3 regions of the Streptomyces sp. CA-106110 genome follow, and region 3 is predicted to be linked to each of the others. Evidence: riboswitches for the same ligand, from Rfam matches in the RefSeq annotation. Region 3 holds a riboswitch; each other region holds the start of a gene.
What was found. A riboswitch is a leader RNA that binds a small molecule or an ion and turns the genes downstream of it on or off. The one in region 3 is predicted to bind cyclic di-AMP.
Positions count from the first base shown of each region.

Region 1: linked by a shared signal. The riboswitch ahead of ACQEXA_RS44870 (C40 family peptidase) and the one ahead of ACQEXA_RS33760 (transglycosylase family protein) in region 3 are both predicted to bind cyclic di-AMP.
Region 2: linked by a shared signal. The riboswitch ahead of ACQEXA_RS23480 (NlpC/P60 family protein) and the one ahead of ACQEXA_RS33760 (transglycosylase family protein) in region 3 are both predicted to bind cyclic di-AMP.

Region 1 covers NZ_JBNJNB010000001.1:9,728,983-9,731,238, forward strand. Annotated here, with positions in the region: gene ACQEXA_RS44865 (DUF6328 family protein) at 7-540, opposite strand; gene ACQEXA_RS44870 (C40 family peptidase) at 620-1,093, opposite strand; cyclic di-AMP (ydaO/yuaA leader) riboswitch at 1,098-1,282, opposite strand; gene ACQEXA_RS44875 (hypothetical protein) at 1,747-2,055, opposite strand; gene ACQEXA_RS44880 (ATP-dependent Clp protease proteolytic subunit) at 2,063-2,256, opposite strand, start outside.
Region 2 covers NZ_JBNJNB010000001.1:5,125,803-5,128,058, reverse strand. Annotated here, with positions in the region: gene ACQEXA_RS23480 (NlpC/P60 family protein) at 1-1,091, opposite strand, end outside; cyclic di-AMP (ydaO/yuaA leader) riboswitch at 1,100-1,269, opposite strand; gene pcrA (DNA helicase PcrA) at 1,677-2,256, shown strand, end outside.
Region 3 covers NZ_JBNJNB010000001.1:7,304,688-7,306,943, forward strand. Annotated here, with positions in the region: gene ACQEXA_RS33755 (transglycosylase family protein) at 1-886, shown strand, start outside; cyclic di-AMP (ydaO/yuaA leader) riboswitch at 1,086-1,251, shown strand; gene ACQEXA_RS33760 (transglycosylase family protein) at 1,256-1,936, shown strand; gene eno (phosphopyruvate hydratase) at 2,247-2,256, shown strand, end outside.

The sequences.
Region 1 (2,256 bases), 2.4 Mb from region 3:
CGCACGTCAGCGAGAGGGCCCGGGGGTGTCCCGGCCGTCCGCCTGGTCCGTCGTCCGGTGATCGGTGATCGTGCGCTGGACCATCCGCGGCATGACACGCCACAGGCCGACGTAGACCAGGAAGGTGCTCGCACTGGCGGCGATACCGGCGATGCGACCCATGGCCACGTCCACCACCAGCAGCACCGACCCGGTGAACGCCAGCGTCAGGACCACAAGCCCGAGCGCGGCGAGGCGGGACGAGATCCGCACCACGGAGGGCTTCACGCGCTGCTGGAAGAGGGTGCGGTGCAGCGCCGCGGGCGAGGTGAACAGGGCTGCGGCCAGTACGGCCAGCAGGAGCGTGGTGACGTACGTGATGCGCTGGACCGTGTCGAGGGACGGGAAGCGCGAGGTGAAGGCGAGGGTCAGCAGGAACGCGAAGAGGATCTGCACCCCGGTCTGGGTGACCCGCAGCTCCTGAAGCAACTCGGAGAAGTTGCGGTCGGCGCGCTCCAGGGGTGTCTCGTTCCGATCCTGGTGAGGTAGTGGGTCGGCCATGGTGAACAAGTAACCGATTCGACCCGGCGCACGCCCCGGCGGGGCGGCGGCGCGCCGTGCCGCCACCCCGCAGGTCGAATCAGCTGACCCGTCCGTACCACACGCTCTTCGTCCAGATCTTCTGGAGCCTCACTACGTCCCCGGTCTTCGGGGAGTGCCAGATCCTTCCCTTCCCGGCGTAGATGCCGACGTGGTAGACGCTGCGGCCCCAGTGGAAGAACACCAGGTCTCCCGCCCTGCGGTGCGACGCGGAGATGTGGCGCGTCTTGTTGTACTGCGCCGCGGCAGTGCGGGGCAGCTTCTTGCCGGCCTTCTTGAACGCGTACACCGTGAGCCCCGAGCAGTCGAAGCGGCGCGGGCCGGTGGCACCGTACTGGTACGGCGATCCCTTCTTGGACGCCGCGATCTGCAGCGCCTTGGTAGCCGGAGCCGCGGCGGCGGCGTCGGTGGCGAGGCCGGGGGCCACGATGCTGCCGCCGACGGCGGCGAGAGTGAGAGCCGAGGCCGTGCCGGCCCGGGTCAGCAGCGACGGGACACGATTGAGCGCAGTCATGCGCAACCCTTCGTCAGCCGCCTGTGAAGGATGACCTGTCGGATTCGGGCTGGCGAAGTAGCCCGGCCGCTCACGCGGCTTCACCCCAAGGACCGCCCGGATCTCTCCGGCGGCCCGCCTTGCTGGGTCCTCCACTCCTGCCGATCCATTTCTGTCGACCCGTCATCCGGGCGGCGGCAGGATTCGGCGTCCGCCCGGACCGCCCCGCCGTGGTGGCGGGGGCTTGTCGTCAGCAAGGGATCTTCACTCACGAGTGTCCAAAAAACACCATGGAACCGGTGGTTTGTGGCATTACTCACCACTCACCCATTCGGCTGGGCAGCCCTTTGTTCGGGCCGTGTTGAGGGGTGGGACGAGGCCCGGACCTGCGGTGGAACACCTCATCCCGGCCCAAGGGCAAGCGCGTTGCGCATGCCTCGCGGGCCCTTGGGATCATGGACGTCTACTCCGAGTGTGGGTAACCCGTTCGGCGCGTTTGAGCCGCGGTAAAGGGGTAGGGGTCGCCGCCCGATGTGCGGTGCGCGGCAGCCGTCCAGCCAACTGCCCTGCCCCCGCGCACCAGTCACTACCCGTCAGTCAGCCGTCCCGTGCGGCGGTGGAGGACGGCGGAGCCGTCGCTCAGGCCGGCCCCGCACCCGCACCGATCCATCAGCTCAGTCGTCCGGTCCGGGAGGCACCGTGACGCGGGCCGCGCGGCGTTCGCCGTCCAGGACGCGCAGCGCCCGGGCGAGCGTGCGGCCGTGCAGTTCGCTCTCCCCGCGCTGGTGCATCAGCGCCAGGGCCTCGCGCAGGGCCACCGCCTTGCCGACCAGGGCCTGGGCGGCGCGCAGTGAGCCGTAGGTGTCCCCGGAGTGCGCGGGGTTGATGCGGCCGACGAGGTCGACCACGTCGAGGTAACGGTCGATCAGTTCGGCTTCCGCACGGGTCAGCGGGGGCAGCGGAGGCAGTTCGGGCGGCAGCATCGACGGCTCACCTCGCGCCGGGCGCGGTGCGCGACGCCTTGCGGCTCGGGATGATGCGATCGACCAGCCCGTACTCCACTGCAGCCGGGGCGTCGAGGATCTTGTCCCGCTCGATGTCGGCTGCGATCCGCTCGGGACTCTGCCCGGTGTGCCGCGCGAGCATCTCCTCCAGCCGCCTGCGCGTGCGGATGAGCTCCTCGG
Region 2 (2,256 bases), 2.2 Mb from region 3:
GGGGCGTGGATCATCATGCCGTTGCCGATGTAGATGCCGACGTGGCTGATGTCGTCGTAGAAGAAGATCAGGTCACCGGGCTGGGCGTCGGTGAGCGAGACCGTCGTGCCGGCGTTCACCTGGTCGTACGTGGTGCGCGGGAGCGACACCCCGGCGGCCTTCCAAGCGGCCTGGGTCAGCCCCGAGCAGTCGTACGAGTCCGGTCCGGTGGCGCCCCACACGTAGGGCTTGCCGATCTGGGCCCGGGCGAACGCCAGGACCTGGTCCGCCTTCGTCGCGTTCGAGGAGCCCGTGGCGGACGTGTCCGTCGAACCGGTCGTAGTGCTCGGCGTGCTCGACTGCGCCTTCTGCTGGGCCGCCTGGCGCTGCGCGGCCTCTCGCCGCGCCGCCTGCTGCCGTGCCAGCTCCTCCGCCTGGCGCTGAGCCTCTTCCTGCTTCTTCTGCTCGATCGCGGCGAGCCGCGCCTTCTCCTCGGCGGTCAGATCCGACAGCAGGTTCCGTGCGGCGGCGAGCTTCGTCTGGATGGTCGTCTTGCTCGACCTGAGGGTCTGCTGCGACTCCGTGAGCGTCTGCAGGCTCTGGGTGGCCTCGCGCCGCTTGTCCATCGTCGCGGCCTGGTCGGTGGTGTACTCGTCGACCGCCTGCTTCTGGCGACTGGTGAGCCGGCCCATCAACTGGGTCTGGTCGAAGTAGTCCTGGGGCGAGTCGGCGAGCAGGAGCGTGGCCGTGTCGGGGGCCGCGGCCCCGGTGCGGTACTGCGCGGCGGCGAACGAACCCAGCTTGTCCCGCGCCTCGTTGAGACTCTGTGTGCGTCTGGCGACGTCGTCCAGGAGCGTGTCGACGCGCTTGCGTTGGCCGGCCGTCTTCTCCTTTGCGGCGTTGTACTTCTCGGTCGCCGACTCGGCCTGGCGGTAGAGGTCGTCGACCTTTTTCTCGACCTCTTCGATGCTCGGCTTGCCGTCGGTGGAGGGCGCGGCGTTGGCCGTCTGGGAGAGCAGGGCCACGGAGGTGAGGGCCGCCGTCGCGAGGGCGGGGGTCCGTATGCCTGCGATGCGCGTGCCTGAGGGGCGGGCCTTGCGGTGCGGCGCCATGGGAGGCGACTCCTTCCGTACTCCGCCTACCGAGTTAGCTGTCGGGTTCGGGCGGGTGGTTCGGAAGGCGTGCCCTACGGCCTTGCCCCGAAAGGCGGTCGGCCGATTCACCCCAGGATCGGGTGGGTCCCCGGCTCCGGCTGCCACGAGGGCGCACCGGACTCGGCGGAAGCCGCGCGACCCGGCGACCTTCGCCGGTGGGGGTCGTACGGCCCGCCGGGAACGGTAGCCAACTGATGTGGTCCGTGTGAAGGTTGATGTTCGATATGCCCGATACATTTTCGTGACCTGGCTCATGAATCCGCCGGCCCGTGGTCAATATGGGCAGGTCTGTGATGAGTTGACTCGTTTCTGACGCGGCTGCCGGAGGGGTGTCGTCTGCCTGTCCGCACGGGCTCGAGCGGGGTCCTGGGCAGGCATGTCCGCCCCATACGATCCGTTTCCGCTGGTGACCGATCGATCCCGGAAGGTGACGCAGTCCTTGTGGTCGATTTCGGAAGATCATCCGTCGGGGAGCCCAGGCGGGCCGGTGTGTTTCCCGGGCGGCGGTCGGTTGTCGGTCGGGCGGCCTAGACTCGGAGAGCGATGAGCAGCCTCTTTGACGACAGCTTCCTGGCGGACCTCAAGGCCACCCCGGCCGCTGAGGAGCAGCCCCCGCCACCCGAGGACGATCACGCTCCGGAACCGGTTCCGGACGATCTGTTCGGCGGGCGTTTCGACGTACCCCCGGACCGTGAGGCGTACTACAGGGACGGCGCGCCCCGCCCGGTCATCGACCCCCAGGCACTGCTCCAGGGGCTCAACGAGAACCAGCGCGCGGCCGTTGTGCACGCCGGCTCCCCCCTGCTCATCGTGGCCGGCGCCGGCTCGGGCAAGACCCGTGTGCTGACGCACCGCATCGCCCATCTGCTGGCCGAGCGCGGCGTCCACCCCGGGCAGATCCTCGCGATCACCTTCACCAACAAGGCCGCGGGCGAGATGAAGGAGCGCGTCGAGCACCTCGTCGGCCCGCGCGCGAACGCGATGTGGGTGATGACCTTCCACAGCGCGTGCGTCCGCATCCTGCGCCGGGAGAGCAAGAAACTCGGCTTCACATCCTCGTTCTCGATCTACGACGCGGCCGACAGCAAGCGGCTGATGGCGCTCGTCTGCCGCGACCTGGACC
Region 3 (2,256 bases):
GGCGATCGCGATCCCACTGCTGGGCGCCACCGGTGCGAGCGCGGCCTCCGGTACCACCTGGGACCGGGTCGCGGAGTGTGCGAGCGGAGGCTCCTGGAGCGCGGACACCGGCAACGGCCGCTACGGCGGGCTCCAGTTGACGCAGCAGGACTGGGACGAGTACGGCGGCCTCGACTACGCCCCCAGGGCCGACCAGGCGAGCCGCTCCCAGCAGATCGCCGTCGCCGAGAGGATCCTCGACGACCAGGGCGTCTCCGTCTGGTCCGCCTGCGGTCTGGTCGCCGGCCTGAGTGAGGACTCGGCCTCCGCGCACGTCGACACCGGCCTCGCGGGCGAATCTTCCGACGGCGGGTCCTCCTCCGACTACGGCATTGACTCCGGACTGTCCGAGTCGTCCGGATCGACCACTTCGAGGCACTCATCGCCTTCTTCGTCCGCCTCCTCCTCTTCGTCGCCTTCCTCCGGGGGGAGTGAGAAGTCCTTCAAGGGTGCTTCCCGATCGGCGGGGTCTCAGGGTGACGGCGACGCGTCCACTGAAACGACGAAGAGCGACGAGTCGGACAAGTCCGGGCAGAGCGACACCTCTTCGAGGGCCGGTCGTCATCGCGGGAGCAGCGCCGACGAGAGTGCGGCGGGTGACCGTGCGGGCGACTCGGCCGCCCGGCATGCTTCGCGCGGCTCCAGCGCCGGGCGCGACGCCGCCGACGGCTCGTACACCGTCCGGCCCGGGGACAATCTGACGGCCATCGCCGACTCCCTTGACCTGAAGGGCGGATGGGCCACGTTGTACGACGCGAACAAGAAGACGGTCGGCGCCGACCCGGACCTCATTCTCCCCGGTCAGAACCTTGAGATCGGTACCGAGCCCGACGCTGGGCAGCAGTGAACTGCCTTGCCGTTCCAGGGGACTTCATGCCCTGGTTCGTGGCGAATGTCTGGTTTGGCGAGAGTGAGATATGAGTCTCATAAGCCCTGATCGTCTTTGAAATTCCGCGGATCGACTGCTTACGGTCGTGTCCGCTCGCCACAGCGGGCCCCCACGGTCGCAACGCCGAATCCTGCCAGCGGCCGTGTGGGAACAGTCGACGCGTCAAGCGCCGTAGGCAGGAGCGGGGGACCCAAGGTAAGCGCCGCGCCCGGACATTGACCGGGACGGCTCGGGGTGAAGCCGCGCACCACGTCGTGCGCGGCCGGGCAACTCAACCGGCCCGAACCCGACAGCTCACCTCGCAGGCGTCGGTGAGGGGATCGAACCATGCTGTGTTCCGGCAAGGGCAAGCACCGCCGCCCGTCCAAGGCCACTCGCGCCGTCACGCTCGCCGGTGTCACCGGCGCCGCCATAGCCGCTCCGCTGCTCGCGGCCGGCAACGCCTCGGCCGCCACCTCGGCCGAGTGGGACGCCGTCGCCCAGTGCGAGTCCGGCGGCAACTGGGCCATCAACACCGGCAACGGTTTCTACGGTGGCCTGCAGTTCACGAACTCCACCTGGGCCGCCTACGGTGGCACCGCCTACGCCGCGCGTGCGGACCTGGCCAGCAAGGCTCAGCAGATCGCCGTCGCCGAGAAGGTCCTCGCAGGCCAGGGCAAGGGTGCCTGGCCGGTGTGCGGCAAGGGTCTGTCGAGCGCCCCCTACAACGGCGCCGCGGCCTCCACGAACAAGTCCGCGAAGAGCACCACGACCACTCGCTCGACCGGTGAGCAGACGGCCAACCGCTCCGCGCAGCGCCCGGCTCCCCAGAAGACGGTCACCACCCCGACCGGCCAGAAGGTCAAGAAGGGCGACGGCGAGTACAAGGTCGTCAAGGGTGACAGCCTCAGCTTGATCGCCGCGAAGCACCACGTCCAGGGCGGCTGGAAGAAGCTGTTCCAGCTGAACAAGGACATCGTCAAGGACGCCGACCTCATCTACCCGGGTCAGCAGCTGCACCTGAAGTGACAGCTGCCGGGCAGCCGGCTCACAGGGTCCCCCCAGACGTGACCTCCATGGTGGGGGTCGCGTGAGATCCACCCCCGTCCCCACGGGCTCCCCGCTCCGGTGCGTGTTCCCCCGTACGCACCGGAGCGGGGCCTTTTTGCCTGCGCGCCGTGCGATTTTCACCGGGCTTTCCTCTCCTTCTTTGTTCCGAGTAGGAACAATGTGTACCGTCACCCTGTCCTGGACGGTCGGTCGGCTGGCCGCCCACCCGGGACGGATAGGCTCTAGTCGCAAGGTGCCCCGCACTCTCAGCGTCACATCCATGAAGGAGATGCTCGTGC